Regions from separate parts of the Variovorax sp. GW821-FHT09B05 genome, predicted to be linked through region 3. Evidence: predicted binding sites of a transcription regulator. Region 3 holds the regulator's gene; each other region holds the start of a gene.

Region 1 (4,135 bases), on a different contig from region 3:
CCAGGTCGAGCCCCTGCACCTCGCTGTCGGGATCGACGCGCAGCCCCACCAGCGCGCGCACCAGGAACAGCACGATCGCGGTGCCGGCCGCGCTGTAGACCGCCACGCCGCCGACCGCGATCGCCTGCGTCAGCACGTTGCCGCTGGCGCCCGAGATGGCCTTGTCGGCGAACACGCCCGTGAGCAGCGCGCCCACGATGCCGCCGATGCCGTGCACGCCGAACACGTCGAGCGAATCGTCCGCGCCCAGCAGGCGCTTGAGGCCGGTGGCGCCCCAGTAGCAGGCCAGGCCGGCGATGGCGCCGATGGCCAGCGCCGAGGGCGGCGTGACGAAGCCCGCGGCCGGCGTGATCGCCACCAGCCCCGCGACCAGGCCCGAGCACAGGCCCAGCAGCGAGGGGCTGCGGCGCACCGTCCACTCGGCGATCATCCAGCTCGCGGCGCCCGCGGCGGCCGCCACGTGCGTGACCAGCATCGCGAGGCCCGCGCGCCCGTCGGCCGCCACCGCCGAGCCCGCATTGAAGCCGAACCAGCCCACCCACAGCAGGCTGGCGCCGGCCATGGTGAAGGCCAGGTTGTAGGGCTCGAAGGGCTCGCGGCCATAGCCGCGGCGCGGGCCCAGCGCATAGGCGCAGACCAGCCCCGCCACGCCCGCGTTGACGTGCACCACCGAGCCGCCCGCGAAGTCGAGCGCGCCCATCTGCGCGAGCCAGCCGCCGGGCTCCCAGACCCAGTGCGCGATCGGCGCATAGACCAGCACGCTCCACAGCAGCGCGAACCACAGCACGGCCGAGAAGCGCATGCGCTCGACGAAGGCGCCGAGCACCAGCGCGGTGGTGATGATCGCGAAGCTCAGCTGGAACATCGCGTAGACCGTCTCGGGCACGTTGGGCGCCACGTGGCTCACGGCCAGCGTGCCGGCGTCCTTCAGGTAGTCGAAGCCCGCGAACCAGAAGCGCCCGGTGCCGCCGAGCCAGGGCCAGCCGGGCGTGAAGGCCAGCGAGTAGCCGAGCGCGAACCAGGTCAGCGACACCACCGCGGCGATGGCGACCACGCAGGCCATGGTGGCGAGCACGTTCTTGCGCCGCACCATGCCGGCATAGAAGAGGGCGATGCCCGGCAGCGTCATCAGCAGCACCAGCACCGTGGAGGTCATCATCCACGCGGTGTCCGCGGCGCTGATGGAGGCTTGCGGTACCAGGGCCATGGCGGCGGTCTCTTCTTGGAGTGGTGGTCCGGACTCTGTGCACAAGTCGTGCCACCATCGTTAACCGCATGAAACACTTTGGTTTGCTACGCCGTGCGCGAAAGTAAGGCAAAGCGGGTAATTCCCAATGCACTGCGGCGGTGCACCCCCTAAAGTCCAGCCACTCGCGAACGGGCCCTGCTCGTGCTGCCGAGGGCCGAGGAGACAAATTCCCGATCGACAAGAACAATCATCCAAAAGGCTACATTCGAGAGCCTGGTTCACAGATTGAAAAGCGCCGCTGGTCGGCGCTTTTTTTTTGCCTGTCGCTGTCGCATCGGTGCCCCGAATTCTTGTGGTGAAAAGTGGCGGAGCGGCTCGCGGCATCTCTGTTTGTAGCTACTCTTTTGATAGCGATTCCGGTGCGACAATCGCGGCCATGGAAATGTGGCTGATGACCGCGGCCTCGCTGCTCGCGGGGTTCGTGGATGCGATCGTGGGTGGGGGTGGACTGATCCTGGTGCCGGCGCTGTTCGCCGCTTTCCCCGGCGCGCCGCCGGCCACGTTGCTGGGCACCAACAAGAGTGCGTCGATCTGGGGCACGGCCGCTTCGGCGGCGCAGTTCAGCCAGCGCGTGCAGATGCGCTGGGGCGCGCTGTGGCCGGCCGCGCTGGCCGGTTTCTGCGGCGCGCTGGCCGGCGCCTGGGGCGTCACCCAGTTCCCGGGCGACTTCCTGCGCCGTGCGCTGCCGGCGATCCTGCTGGCGGTGCTGCTCTATACGCTGGCGCGCAAGGACATGGGGCGCCACCACGCGCCGCGCTTCACCGGCCGCGCCGAGACGCTCGCGGCCTGCAGCATCGGCCTGGGGATCGGCGTCTACGACGGCTTCTTCGGTCCCGGCACGGGCAGCTTCCTGGTGTTCCTGTTCGTGCGCTGGATGGGCTACGACTTCCTCAACGCCTCGGCCTCGGCCAAGGTCATCAACGTGCTCACCAACGGCGCGGCGCTGCTGCTGCTCGCGCTCAAGGGCCACGTCTGGTGGCACTACGGGCTGGCGATGGCGGTCGCCAACGTGGCCGGCAGCCTGATCGGCACGCGCGTGGCGCTCAAACATGGCGCGGGCTTCGTGCGGATCGTGTTCATGGTCGTGGTCAGCGTGCTGATCCTCAAGACCGCGTACGACGCTTTCCTCAAATGAAAAAGGCCCCGGGGCGAACCGGGGCCTTTGCTTTCGCCGGATGCGCGGTGGCGCTCAATCCTCGACGAAGGCTTCCTCGCGCTTCGACTTCACGGCCGGCAGCAGCACGATGCCCAGCAGCAGCGCCGCGGCCACCAGCAGGCCGGCCGACAGCGGCCGCGTGACGAACACGCTCCAGGCACCGCGCGACAGCAGCAGCGCGCGGCGCAGGTTCTCTTCCATCATCGGCCCGAGGATGAAGCCCAGCAGCAGCGGGGCCGGCTCGGTGCGCAGCTTGAGGAACAGGTAGCCGACGAAGCCGAAGATCGCGACCATCCAGACGTCGAAGGTGTTGTTGTTGGTCGAGTACACGCCGATGGCGCAGAACAGCACGATCGCCGGGAACAGGAACTTGTAGGGCACCGTCAGCAGCTTGATCCACATGCCGATCAGCGGCAGGTTCAGGATGATCAGCATCGCGTTGCCGATCCACATCGAGGCGATCAGGCCCCAGAACAGCTCGGGGTTGCTGGTCATCACCTGCGGGCCCGGCTGGATGTTGTGGATCGTCATCGCGCCCACCATCAGCGCCATCACGGCGTTGGGCGGAATGCCCAGCGTCAGCAGCGGGATGAAGGAGGTCTGCGCGCCGGCGTTGTTGGCCGACTCGGGCGAGGCCACGCCGCGGATGTTGCCCTTGCCGAAGGGCACTTCGCCCGGGCGCATCTTGATCTTCTTCTCGAGCGCATAGGCCGCGAAGGCCGCCAGCAGCGCGCCGCCGCCCGGCAGGATGCCCAGGGCCGAGCCGAGGGCCGTGCCGCGCAGCACCGCGGGCGTCATGCGCTTGAAGTCGTCCTTGGTGGGCCACAGGCCCTTGACCTTGTGCGTGAAGACCTCGCGCTCGTCGTCGGGCTGCGAGAGGTTGCCGATGATTTCGCCGTAGCCGAACACGCCCATGGCGATCACCACGAAGCCGATGCCGTCGGTCAGTTCGGGGATGTCGAAGCTGAAGCGCGCCACGCCCGAGTTCACGTCGGTGCCGACGATGCCCAGAAGCAGGCCCAGCACGATCATCGCCACCGCCTTGAGCAGCGAGCCCGAGGCCAGCACCACGGCGCCGATCAGGCCCAGCACCATCAGCGAGAAGTACTCGGCCGGGCCGAACTTGAAGGCCAGCTCGGTCAGCGGCGGCGCGAAGGCGGCCAGGATCAGCGTGCCCACGCAGCCCGCGAAGAACGAGCCCAGGCCCGCGGCCGCGAGCGCCGGGCCCGCGCGGCCCTGCCTTGCCATCTGGTAGCCGTCGATGCAGGTCACGACCGAGGACGACTCCCCGGGCAGGTTGACCAGGATGGCGGTGGTGGAGCCGCCGTACTGGGCGCCGTAGTAGATGCCGGCCAGCATGATCAGGGCCGAGACGGGCGGCAGCGCGTAGGTCGCGGGCAGCAGCATCGCGATGGTGGCGACCGGGCCGATGCCCGGCAGCACGCCGATCAGCGTGCCCAGGATGCAGCCGACCAGGCAGTACAGCAGGTTGGTGAAGGTGAAGGCGACGCCGAAGCCGGTCGCGAGGTTGTGGAACAGTTCCATGGCGGTGTGCTCCTCAACCGGCGATGAAGGTGGGCCAGACCTGGATCTGGAGCTTGAGCGCCCAGATGAAGGCCACGTAGCTGCCCGCCGCGAGGATGGTGGCGAGCACCAGCACGTCGCGCAGGTTGAAGTGTTCGCCCGCCATGCTCGAGATGATGGTGAGCGCGTAGATCGCGATGATCATT
Region 2 (4,135 bases), on a different contig from region 3:
AAGGTGCGCGACTACGGCCAGGGTTTCTGGGCCCAGCAGTGGCTGGGGCTGAAGCGCATGGTCGGCCGCGGTTGAGCGCGGCTTCTCTCCAACTGCCTCAGCTGCGCGCGGCGTGCGCGCGAACCGGCGAATCGCCCGGCCGCCGGCTCTGGCTTCACGGCCGCGCGGGGCGCGCCGGGTTATCCTCCGGCCCGATGCGCCTGCTCCTCGACTCCTTCTGGCGCGCGGTGGCCTATTGCATGCTGCCGCGCGTGATCGTGCTGTCGTTGGTGCCGCTGGGCCTGATGGTGCTGCTGGCCGCCGTCTTCGGCTACTTCTACTGGGACGCCGCGGTCGCCTGGACGCGCGGCGCGCTCGAATCCTGGCCGCTGCTGGCCAGCTTCTGGGGCTGGATCGGGCGGCTGTTCTCGGGCGACGTCACCTCGGTGCTGGCGCCGCTCGCCGTGGTGTTCGCGGCCACGCCGCTGATCGTGGTGCTGTCGCTCCTGATCGTGGCCGGCTTCATGGCGCCGGCGCTCACGCGGCTGGTGGCCGAGCGCCGCTTTCCCTCGCTCGAGCGCAAGAAGGGCGCCTCCTTCTTCGGCAGCGTCGCGCGCTCCATCGGCCTGACCGTGCTGGCGCTGCTCGCGCTGGTGGTCTCGATGCCGCTGTGGCTGATTCCCCCGCTGGTGCTGATCCTGCCGCCGCTGATCTGGGGCTGGCTCACCTACCGCGTGATGAGCTTCGACGCGCTGGCCGAGCATGCCAGCGCCGAGGAGCGCGCCACCTTGCTGCGCGCGCACCGGCTGCCGCTCCTGTGCATCGGCGTGCTCTGCGGCTACCTGGGCGCGGCGCCGAGCATCGTCTGGGCCTCGGGCCTGCTGTTCGCGGCCGCCTTCTTCGTGCTGGTGCCGCTCGCGATCTGGATCTACACCCTGGTCTTCGCCTTCTCGGCCCTGTGGTTCGGCCACTACTGCCTCGATGCGCTGGCGCAGCTGCGCGGCCAGCGCGCGGCCGCCGCGGCGGCCGCCATTCCGGGCGACGCCGCCGCCATCGAGGCCGACCAGGCCGTTCTCTCCCAATGGAAATCCCCATGACCCGTGAATTCGGCCTGATCGTCGTCGGCGACGAGATCCTTTCGGGCAAGCGCCTCGACAAGCACATGCCCAAGGTGATCGAGCTGCTCGCGGCGCGCGGGCTGCAACTGGGCTGGGCCGAATACGTGGGCGACGTGCCCGAGCGCATCACCGCCGCGCTGGCGCGCGCCTTCGCCTCGGGCGACATCGTCTTCTCGACCGGCGGCATCGGCGCCACGCCCGACGACCACACCCGCCAGTGCGCCGCCAGGGCGCTGGGCGTGCCGCTGGCGCTGCATCCCGAGGCCGAGCTGCTGATCCGCGAGCGCATGCAGGACACGGCGCGCGAGCAGGGCGTGGCCTACGAGCCCGACCGGCCCGACAACATCCACCGGCTCAACATGGGCGTGTTTCCCGAGGGCGCCCGGATCATCGCCAACCCCTACAACAAGATCCCGGGCTTCAGCGTGGGCGACGTCCATTTCGTGCCCGGTTTCCCGGTCATGGCCTGGCCGATGATCGAGTCGGTGCTCGACGCCCGTTATGCCGATCTTTTCGTCCGGACCCGGGTCCTGGAGAAGTCCGTGATCGTTTTCGGTGCCATGGAAGCCACCCTCACGCCCCTGATGCAGGCGATCGAGGAGCGCCATGCGCGCATCAAGGTTTTCAGCCTGCCGAGCGTCGATCACCCCCAGTACGGCCGTCATATCGAGCTCGGCGTCAAGGGCGACCCGGAACTGCTCGACGCGGCCTACGGCCAGCTCATCGAAGGTCTGCACACTTTTAATGCGCAACTTGGCCCAGAATTGGTGCGTTGATTTCAATGGCACCAATTTGGTGAATTCGGCCGAGTTTCAGGCCTCCAAAGTGCCCGCCGCCGGCTGTTGATCGCAGGCGACAATGGCACAGAAACTGCATCCCGCATCCCTGTATTCCCAACCACCCATCCAACTCAGGAGAAATTGATGGCAAAGACCGTCGCCGACGTCATGAAGCTCGTGAAGGAAAACGAGGTCAAGTTCGTCGACTTCCGTTTCACCGACACCCGCGGTAAAGAACAACACGTGACCGTGCCCGTGTCGCACTTCGACGAAGACAAGTTCAGCTCGGGCCACGCGTTCGACGGCTCGTCCATCGCCGGCTGGAAGGGGATCGAGGCGTCGGACATGCAGCTGATGCCCGACCCGAACACCGCGAACATCGATCCCTTCTTCGAAGAGACCACGATGATCCTGACCTGCGACGTGATCGACCCGACCGACGGCAAGCCGTACGAGCGCGATCCCCGTTCGCTGGCCAAGCGCGCCGAAGCCTACATGAAGGCCTCGGGCCTGGGCGACACGGCCTACTTCGGTCCGGAGCCCGAATTCTTCGTGTTCGACGGCGTGCGCTGGAAGAACGACATGTCGGGCTGCTTCGTGAAGATCGATTCCGAAGAAGCCTCGTGGAACACCGACAAGGAATACGAGCACGGCAACAGCGGCCACCGTCCCGCCGTCAAGGGTGGCTACTTCCCGGTTCCCCCGGTCGACAGCTTCCAGGACATGCGTTCGGAAATGTGCCTGGTGCTCGAATCGCTGGGCATCCCGGTCGAAGTGCATCACCATGAAGTGGCCAACGCCGGCCAGATGGAACTCGGCACCAAGTTCAGCACGCTGATCCAGCGCGCCGACTGGGTCCAGCTGCAGAAGTACGTGATCCACAACGTGGCCCACGCCTACGGCAAGACCGCCACCTTCATGCCCAAGCCCATCGTCGGCGACAACGGCTCGGGCATGCACGTGCACCAGTCGGTCTGGAAGGACGGCAAGAACCTGTTCGCCGGTGACGGCTATGCCGGCCTGTCGGACTTCGCGCTGCACTACATCGGCGGCATCATCAAGCACGCCCGTGCCCTGAACGCCATCACGAACCCCGGCACCAACAGCTACAAGCGCCTGGTCCCCGGCTTCGAAGCCCCGGTGAAGCTGGCCTACTCGGCCAAGAACCGCTCGGCCTCGATCCGCATCCCGTTCGTGGCGAACCCCAAGGGCCGCCGCGTCGAAGCGCGCTTCCCCGATCCGCTGATGAACCCGTACCTCGGTTTCGCCGCGCTGCTGATGGCCGGTCTCGACGGCGTGGAAAACAAGATCCACCCGGGCGAAGCCGCGAGCAAGGACCTCTACCATCTGCCGCCGGAAGAAGACGCGCTGATCCCGACCGTCTGCCACAGCCTCGATCAGGCCCTCGAGTACCTCGACAAGGACCGTGCCTTCCTGACCAAGGGCGGCGTGTTCACCGATGCGTACATCGATGCCTACATCGACCTGAAGATGCAGGAAGTCACGCGCTTCCGCATGGCCACGCACCCGGTCGAATTCGACATGTACTACTCGCTCTGATCGCGGTTTCCCGCTCGGAGTAACACGAAAGGACGGCCTCGGCCGTCCTTTTCATTGGGGCCGGAACATCCTGTCATCGGGGGCGTCGAATTGCATGAAAATGCGCCTTTTCGCGCTCTCCCGGGCCCTCGAGGCCCCCAAGATCCCATGAAGACTGCCGCACCACTTCTCCTCCTGGCCGCTTCCCTGTTCGCCCTGCCGGCGCTTGCCCAGGAGCGCGTCTGGCGTTGCGGGAACGAATACACCAACAACGCCACCGTCGCGCAGCAGCGCGGCTGCAAGGTGATGGAGGGCGGCAACGTCACCGTCGTGCAGGGCGCCTCGCGCGCCGCGCTCGGCGGTGCCGCCGCTTCGACCTCCGCGGCCCGCTCGCCGGCCGGCAGCCCGCGCGTCGAGGGTTCCGACCAGCGCGCGCGCGACGGCGAGGCGCGCTCGGTGCTCGAGTCCGAGCTGCGCAAGGCCGAGTCCCGCCAGGCCGAGCTGCAGAAGGAATACAACAACGGCGAGCCCGAGAAGCAGGGCAGCGAAGGCCGCAACTATCAGAAGTACCTCGACCGCGTGGCCGAGATGAAGGCCGAACTGGCCCGCAACGAAAGCGACATCGCCGGCATCCGCCGCGAGATCAGCCGCCTGCCGGCACCCAAGAACTAACCCGTTCCTGCATCGGCAGGACGAACACCACAGGATTTCCATGGCTTT
Region 3 (4,135 bases):
GGTTGGTGCTGAGTTCGTAGAGCTCGGCGCCCAGGCGCAGCATCTCGGGCCGGTAGCGGCGGTAGGCGGTGTGCACCAGCGGCTCGTCGGTGGCGGCGAGCGAGTTGGTCACCACGCTGATCTTCACCTGGCGCCGGCGGATCTCGTTCATCACCTCGAGCCCCGCGGCGCCGGGGATCAGGTAGGGCGAGACGATGGTCACCTCGCTGCGCGCGCGACGCATCTGCTCGACCACGTTGTAGCGCACGCTGTCGACGTCGAGCAGCGGCACGCCGCCGTACGAGGCGGTCTTGCCGATCACGCGATCGGGCGAATCGGCATAGGCCTCGGCGGTGGTCCAGATCAGGCCGAGCCGGCCAGCGTCGAGGTCCTCGGCGATCGGGCCGTAGCCCAGCAGGTCGTTGGGCGCGGGCTTCGGCGGCGGCGGCGTGGTGTCGGGGCCGGTGGCGGCCTCGAAGCGGCGTTGCAGTTCGTCGGCAGGCAGCGCGCTCGCCACCACCGATTCGACGGGCCGCACGTAGGGGCTGTTCCAGTACTGGTCGAACAGGCTGCCCAGGCGCGGGACCAGCGCGCCCGTCACGAAGGTGTCGAGGTCGATGAAGTTCTCGCCCGCGGTGCGCCGGAAGTACTGGTTGCCGATGTTGCGCCCGCCCGCCACGGCCATCGCGCCGTCGGCGATGAACAGCTTGTTGTGCATGCGCCGGTTGACGCGGCTGAAGTCGAACAGCGAGGCGGTGAAGCGCGCGAGCAGGCTGCCGCGGCCGGCCGGGAAGGGGTTGAACAGGCGCAGCTCGACGTTGGGCGTGGCCGCGAAGCCGCGCAGCAGCTCGTCCTCGCCCGCGGTGTAGAGGTCGTCCATCAGCACGCGCACCCGCACGCCGCGCTGCGCGGCATCGCGCAGGGTGCGCAGCAGGTAGCGACCGGTCTCGTCGTTCTCGATCTGGTAGTACTGGACGTCGAGCGTGCGCTGGGCCCGGCGCGCGAGCTGGATGCGGGTGTCGAAGGCGAAGTCGCCGCCCGGCATGAGGCGAAAGCCGCTGAGGTCGGGGTCGGGCTGCGCGGCCAGCGCGATGCGCCCGAGCGCGGTGTCCTTCGACACGGCGATGGCCTTGGCGGGGGCGCGCGGAGCTTCGTCGGGCAAGGTGGCGCAACCGGCGGCCAGCAGCGCGGCCGCGATGGCGAACACCCAGGGCCCACAGCGCGACAGCAGGCGTCGGGCCATCGGGGACTTTCTACAGGGCCTTGCGCAGGTTGGCGGGCGCGATGCGCAGCGCCTCGCGGTACTTGGCGACGGTGCGGCGCGCGCACTCGATGCCCTGCTCCTTGAGCATCTCGGAGATCTGGCTGTCCGACAGCGGCTTCTTCACGCTCTCCGAACCGACGAACTGCTTGATCAGCGCGCGCACCGCGGTGCTCGAGGCATTGCCGCCGGTCTCGGTGCCCAGCGCCGAGCCGAAGAAGTACTTGAGCTCGACCGTGCCGAAGGGCGTCGACATGTACTTGGCGGTGGTCACGCGCGAGATGGTGGACTCGTGCAGCCCGAGCTCGTCGGCGATCTCGCGCAGCACCAGCGGGCGCATCGCGAGCTCGCCGTGCACGAAGTAGCTCTTCTGCCGCTCGACGATGGCGTTGCTCACGCGCAGGATGGTGTCGAAGCGCTGCTGGATGTTCTTGATGAACCAGCGCGCCTCCTGCAGCCGCTGCGACAGCGCCTGGCTGCCCTCGCCCTTGTGCGACTTGAGCGCGCCGGCATAGATGTCGTGCACGCGCAGCCGCGGCATCACCTCGGGGTTGAGCATGACGCGGAACTTCACGTTGGTGCCGCGGCCGGTCTTGGTGACGATCACGTCGGGGATGACGATGTTGCGTTCGACGTCGACGAAGCGGCGGCCCGGCTTGGGTTCGAGCCGCGCGATGATCTGCAGCGCCGAACGCACCAGTTCCTCGTTGGTGCGCGTGAGCGTGGCCAGGCGCTTGAAGTCGCGCCGCGCGAGCAACTCCATCGGCTGCTTGCAGATGGCGAGCGCGGTCTTGCGCACCAGCTCTTCTTCCTCGGTCTCGTCCTCGTCAGCCAGCGCGCGCAGCTGGATCGCGAGGCATTCGCCGAGGTCGCGCGCGCCCACGCCCGCGGGCTCCAGGCTCTGCAGCAGGCCGAGCGCGACCTGGAAGTGGTGCACCAGTTCGTCGAACTGGTCGTTGTCGTCGCCAGCGAGGCCCGAGGCCAGCGCCGGCAGCGAATCCTCGAGGTAGCCGTCGTCGTTGAGCGACTCGATCAAGAAGCGCAGCGCGGCGCTGTCGTTCTCGTTGAGCCGCAGGCTCAGCGCCTGGCGGTGCAGGAAGGACTGCAGCGATTCCTGGCTGCGCGCGAGCTCGGTGGCATCGGCGCGCTCGTCGTCGCCGGTGCTGCTGTTGTTGCGCGCGGGCGCGTCGCTGCCCCACTCGCTGTCGTCGGGCGCCATGTCGACGGTGCCGTCGCCTTCCCAGTCGGGCTCGCGCTCGGGCGAGTCGAGGGCCGGCTCGGCCTCGGACGACGAGGCGGTCTCGGTGGACGTGGTCGAAGTCGAAGGCGCGGCGCTCGCGTAGTCGCTCTCTGCCTCGCGCTCGGTGTCCTCGCGCGGCGCGGGCGTGTCGGCGGCGTCGAGGCCGAACTCCTCGCGCGCGGCTTCCTCGGCGGTGCGCTCGAGGAAGGGGTTCTCGTCGAGCATCTGCTCGACCTCCTGGCTCAGTTCGAGCGTGGAGAGCTGCAGCAGCCGGATCGACTGCTGCAGCTGAGGCGTCAGCGCGAGATGCTGCGAAACGCGCAGCGACAAGCCTTGTTTCATGCCCTCAGGAAATGACTTGCACGAGGGTCATCACATCCGGAAGTGCTCGCCCAGGTAGACCCGGCGCACTTCGGCGTTGTCGACGATCTCCGAGGGCGTGCCCTGTGCCAGCACATGGCCGTCGCTGATGATGAAGGCGTGGTCGCAGATGCCCAGCGTCTCGCGCACGTTGTGGTCGGTGATCAGCACGCCGATGCCGCGTTCCTTCAGGAAGCTGATGATGCGCTGGATCTCGATCACCGCGATCGGGTCGATGCCGGCGAAGGGTTCGTCGAGCAGGATGAAGCGCGGCTGGGTGGCCAGCGCGCGCGCGATCTCGACGCGGCGGCGTTCGCCGCCCGACAGCGCGAGCGCGGGCGAATCGCGCAGGTGGTCGACGCGCAGGTCGGCCAGCAGCTCCGACAGGCGCTCTTCCATGCGCTGCTTCGACAGCGCCTGCGGCCGGCCGTTGGCATCGGGCTCGCGCTGCAGCTCGAGCACCGCGCGCACGTTCTCCTCGACCGTGAGCTTGCGGAAGATCGAGGCCTCCTGCGGCAGGTAGCTCAGGCCCATGCGCGCGCGGCGGTGGATCGGCATGTGGGCGATCGGCTCGCCGTCGATGGAGATCTCGCCCGCGTCGGCGCGCACCAGCCCGACGATCATGTAGAACGAGGTGGTCTTCCCGGCGCCGTTGGGCCCGAGCAGTCCGACCACTTCGCCCTTCTGCACGTCGAGCGAGACGTCCTTGACCACCTTGCGGCTGCCATAGCTCTTCTGCAGGCCGCGCGCGACGAGGCGGCTGCCCGGCACGCCGTTGGCTTCCTGGGTTCCGGCGGCTTCGATCACTTGCGTTCTTCCCCTTCGCCGCTCAGCGTGGTGGTGGAGCGCAGTCCGGCGCCCGGTGCCGGCGTGGGTGCCGGGGCCGCGGGACGGCGCGTGGCCGGCGCCGAGGCGCCGGGCGCACCCGGTGCGGCGGGCGCGGCCGACTTCGGCGTGAGGATGGCCTTGACGCGGCCACCGCCACCTGGCGCCGACACGCCGGCGTTGGGCGGCACGGTCGAGCCGTTGACGGTGTAGGTGTCGTTGCTCTGGTCGTAGACGATCAGCGCGCCGCTGCTCTCGTCGTTGGGCGTGGCGCCGACCAGGCGGCGCATGACGGCGCGGCGGATGAACTTGACGTTGTCGGCACGGCTGTCGTACTCGATGACCTCGGACTCGCCCTCGATCCACTCGTCGCCGTTGCCGTTGCGCTTCTGCTTGTAATAGGCGAGCTTGCCGGGCGCCGCGGTGACCACGCCGTACTGGTAGCCCTCGGGGTCCTGGCGCACGTCGAT
Region 4 (4,135 bases), on a different contig from region 3:
CACGGCGGCGACCAGGTCGAGGTAGTCCTCGAGGCGCGCCAGCGGCGGCATGAAGACGTAGAGCACGCCCGAGGCGCTGCCCTTCTTCTCGGCCGCCGGGCCGTTGGCGCGGCGCGGGTCGCGCACCTCGACGCACAGCGCGGTGCGCGTGACCCAGTGGGCCGACTCGCCGCGCAGCGGCTGGCGCGTGGCGGAGACGCGCGCGGGATCGCCGGCCTCGCCATCGGCCCCGTCACCTGCATGGCCTGTGGGGCCCGCATCGCCCTGGCCCGGCTTGCCTTCGATTCCTTCGCCGGTGCCAGGCCCCTGCATGCGCAGCGTGGCGGGCACGGCCGCGGGCGTGCCGAAGGCATAGGGCACGGCGCCCAGGTCGGCGCCGGTGCCGCCGGTCGCGCCCACGGTGTAGCGCGCGCGGTAGTCGGCCGCGCTCGGCAGCGCGCCGCGCGCCGCGGTCGGGTCGCGCTCGATCAGGTAGGGGTAGTCGCCCTTGCTGGCCCAGGGTTGCGAATCGAGCGGCAGGCGGTAGCCCATCGGCGAATCGCCGGGGATCAGGTAGAGGCGGTCGTCGCGCAGGAACCAGGGGCCGGTCTTCCAGGCCGGGCCCTCGAGCGCGGGCGCGTCGCGGTTCGCGTTGCCGGGCTCGATCGGCAGCATGTAGCCGATCACCGCGTCGAGCTTCTGCGTGAACACGCGGCGCAGGCGCACGCGTTCGAGTTCGTCGTCGAGCTTGGAGTCGAAGGGGTCGACGTTGACCGGCAGGCGGCGTTCGCGCCACAGGTAGTAGTAGATGTCCTCGAAGCCCGGCTGCACGTAGCGGTCGGTCAGGCCGAGCTTGCGCGCCAGCAGGCTGGTGAAGCGGCGCGCGTCCTCGCTGGTGTAGTGGGTCGGGAAGCGCTCGTCGGCGAACAGCTCGGGGTCGTGCCACAGCGTCTGGCCGTCGGCGCGCCAGAAGATCGACAGCGCCCAGCGCGGCAGCTGCTCGCCCGGGTACCACTTGCCCTGGCCGAAATGCAGGAAGCCGCCCTGGCCGTACTCGGCGCGCAGCTTGTGGACCAGCTCGGTGGCGTAGCCGCGCTTGGTGGGGCCGAGCGCGTCGGTGTTCCACTCGGGCGCGTCGCGGTCGCTGGTGGCCACATAGGTGGGCTCGCCGCCCATCGTGAGGCGCACGTCGCCGGCCTGCAGCCGCGCGTCGACCGCGTCGCCCAGGGTCAGCACCTCGGCCCATTGCTCCTCGGTGTAGGGCTTGGTCACGCGCGGCGATTCGTAGATGCGCGTGACCTTCATGTCATGGCCGAACTCGACCTTCGACTCGTCGACGCCGCCCTCGATGGGCGCGGCGCTCGAGGGCGTGGGCGTGCAGGCCAGCGGGATGTGGCCCTCGCCGGCCAGCAGGCCCGAGGTGGCATCGAGGCCGATCCATCCGGCGCCCGGCAGGAACACCTCGCACCAGGCATGCAGGTCGGTGAAGTCGACCGTGGTGCCGCTCGGGCCGTCGAGCGCCTTCACGTCGGGCGTGAGCTGGATCAGGTAGCCCGAGACGAAGCGCGCGGCCAGGCCGCAGTGGCGCAGCAGCTGCACCAGCAGCCAGCCCGAGTCGCGGCAGGAGCCGCTGCCGTTGGTGAGCGTTTCTTCCGGCGTCTGCACGCCGGGCTCCATGCGGATCAGGTAGTTGACGTCCTGCTGCACCTGCTGGTTGATGCCGACCAGGAAGTCGATGGTGCGTTGTTCCTTGCGGTCGATCTTGTCGAGGTAGGCCGCGAGCAGCGGCGTGGGCTCCTCGGTGACGAGATAGGGCGCGAGCTCCTCGGCCTGCGAGGGCGTGTAGGCGAACGGAAAGTTCTCGGCCTGCGGCTCGAGGAAGAAGTCGAAGGGGTTGTAGACCGCCATCTCGACCACGAGGTCGACCGTGACCTTGAACTCGCGCGTCTTCTCGGGGAACACGAGCCGCGCCTGGTAGTTGGCGAACGGGTCCTGCATCCAGTTGACGAAGTGATCCGCGGGTTCGACGCGCAGCGAGTACGAGATGACGTTGCTGCGGCAATGCGGTGCCGGGCGCAGCCGGACGACCTGCGGGCCGAGTTGCACCAGGCGGTCGTATTTGTAGTGGGTGACGTGGTGGAGCGCGGCGTGGATGGACATGCGTTTTTGTGTGCAGTACTGGCAGATTGCATCGAAAAGATGTCTCTGGTGAGACGCATACTAGCCCAGAAGACAAAGCAATTAGCGCGCCACGGAGCGTCGTTGGGGGAGGGTTTGCATCATGGTCGCCAAGGGTGTGCGAGACGCATCCGATGCCGTCTTGCGCGCGCGCTGCGCGTTCGTCGCGCTCGCGGCGGCGCTCGCGGGCGTGGCGCTGCAACTGCGGCAGCCGCAGTTGTGGGATGGCATGGCGTATGCGGGCGGACTGCTCGCGGGCATCGCAGGTCTCGTCGGGGTTTGGCGCATGCCGCGGCATGCGCGGATCGCCTGGGTCTGCGCCGCGCTGGCCGGCGCGGCGATCGGCGCGGGGCTCGCGGGCGCACGGGCCACGGTCTATGCGGCGGGTGCGCTCGATCCCGCGCTCGAGGGGCGCGACCTGCAGCTCGTGGGCGTGGTGTCGCAGATGCCGCAGCGCGGCGAGACTGGAACGCGCTTCCGTTTCGCCGTCGAGTCCGCGCGCTGGTCCGACCCTGCCATGGCCGGATCCCCCGCGGTGCCCGACCGCATCGCGCTCGGCTGGTATGCCGAGGGCAGCAGCCGCTGGAACGACCCGGCCGATGCGTCCGCACCGACGCTCCTGCCCGAGAGCCCGGTGCATGCCGGTGAGCGCTGGCGCCTGACCGTGCGCCTCAAGGCGCCGCACGGCCATCGCAATCCGCATGGCTTCGACAGCGAGCTGTGGATGTGGGAGCAGGGCCTGCGTGCCAGCGGCCATGTGCGCACCGGCGCACGCGAGGAGGCGCCCGCGCGGCTGGGCCTCACGGGGCGGCACCCGATCGAACGCGCGCGCGAGGCTGTGCGCGATGCCATCTTCGAACGCGTGCTCGAGCGCTTTGCCGCGGGCGTGATCGCCGCGCTGGTCACGGGCGACCAGGGCGCGATCGACCGCGAGGGCTGGGACGTCTTCCGCGCCACCGGCGTGGCCCACCTGATGTCGATCTCGGGCCTGCACGTGACCTTGTTCGCGTGGCTTGCCGCGCACATCGTCGGCGCGCTCTGGCGCCGCAGCCCGCGGCTGATGCTGCGCCTGCCGGCACAGCGCGCGGCACTCGTGGGCGGCGTGCTGCTGGCCACGCTCTATGCGCTGTTCAGCGGCTGGGGCGTGCCTTCGCAGCGCACGGTCTGGATGCTCGCGACCGTCGCGCTGCTGCGCCTCACGGGGCGACGCTGGCCCTGGCCGCACGGCTGGCTGCTGACCGCGGCGGTGGTGGTCGCGCTCGATCCCTGGGCCCTGACGCAGGCCGGCTTCTGGCTCAGCTTCGTGGCAGTGGGCGTGCTGTTCGCCACCGATGCGGGCTGGCCCGGCGACACCCGCCCGGGCCTGCGCGCGCGGCTGTGGCGGCTGCTGCGCGAGCAATGGACGATCACGCTGGCGCTCACGCCCTTGAGCCTGCTGCTGTTCCAGCAGGTGTCGCTGGTCGGGCTGGTGGCGAACCTGGTCGCGATTCCCTGGGTCACGCTGGTGATCTCGCCGCTGGCGATGCTCGGCACCGTCGCCGCGCCGCTGTGGGACCTCGCGGCGCGCGCGGTGCAGGGGCTCGGGCTGCTGCTGTCATGGCTCGCGGCGCTGCCGTTCGCCAGCGTCTCGATGGCCGCGCCGCCGGCATGGCTGGCGGCCTGCGGCGTGGCGGGCGGCGTGCTGGTCGCGATGCGGCTGCCGTGGTCGCTGCGCGCGCTGGGCCTGCCGTTGCTGCTGCCGGTGCTGCTGTGGCAGCCGCCGCGTCCCGCCCTCGGCGAGTTCGAACTGCTCGCGGCCGACGTCGGCCAGGGCAACGCGGTGCTGGTGCGCACCGCGAACCACAGCCTGCTCTACGACAGCGGCCCGCGCTACAGCCTCGAGAGCGACGCCGGCCACCGCGTGCTGGTGCCGCTGCTGCGCGCGCTGGGCGAGCGGCTCGACCTGCTGGTGCTGAGCCACCGCGACAGTGACCACACC

Evidence for each region. The regulator sigma-54, encoded in region 3, starts transcription at its own class of promoters, with help from an activator protein. The targets are predictions, from matches to a motif close to TGGCANGNAANCTGCTTT.
Region 1: the regulator sigma-54 is predicted to act here: its motif matches at 1,244-1,261, upstream of AC07RM_RS33695 (ammonium transporter).
Region 2: the regulator sigma-54 is predicted to act here: its motif matches at 1,957-1,974, upstream of glnA (type I glutamate--ammonia ligase).
Region 4: the regulator sigma-54 is predicted to act here: its motif matches at 2,214-2,231, upstream of AC07RM_RS22690 (transglutaminase family protein).

What each region holds. Positions count from the first base shown of each region.
Region 1 covers NZ_JBWKPN010000017.1:153,288-157,422, forward strand. Annotated here, with positions in the region: gene AC07RM_RS33695 (ammonium transporter) at 1-1,207, opposite strand, end outside; gene AC07RM_RS33700 (sulfite exporter TauE/SafE family protein) at 1,626-2,384, shown strand; gene AC07RM_RS33705 (tripartite tricarboxylate transporter permease) at 2,439-3,950, opposite strand; gene AC07RM_RS33710 (tripartite tricarboxylate transporter TctB family protein) at 3,964-4,135, opposite strand, start outside.
Region 2 covers NZ_JBWKPN010000006.1:145,715-149,849, forward strand. Annotated here, with positions in the region: gene AC07RM_RS17430 (sterol desaturase family protein) at 1-75, shown strand, start outside; gene AC07RM_RS17435 (EI24 domain-containing protein) at 195-1,076, shown strand; gene AC07RM_RS17440 (competence/damage-inducible protein A) at 1,073-1,873, shown strand; gene glnA (type I glutamate--ammonia ligase) at 2,021-3,436, shown strand; gene AC07RM_RS17450 (hypothetical protein) at 3,584-4,087, shown strand; gene glnL (nitrogen regulation protein NR(II)) at 4,128-4,135, shown strand, end outside.
Region 3 covers NZ_JBWKPN010000021.1:50,439-54,573, reverse strand. Annotated here, with positions in the region: gene AC07RM_RS36065 (phospholipase D family protein) at 1-1,222, opposite strand, end outside; gene AC07RM_RS36060 (RNA polymerase factor sigma-54) at 1,233-2,822, opposite strand; gene lptB (LPS export ABC transporter ATP-binding protein) at 2,853-3,647, opposite strand; gene lptA (lipopolysaccharide transport periplasmic protein LptA) at 3,644-4,135, opposite strand, start outside.
Region 4 covers NZ_JBWKPN010000008.1:384,062-388,196, forward strand. Annotated here, with positions in the region: gene AC07RM_RS22690 (transglutaminase family protein) at 1-2,139, opposite strand, end outside; gene AC07RM_RS22695 (DNA internalization-related competence protein ComEC/Rec2) at 2,261-4,135, shown strand, end outside.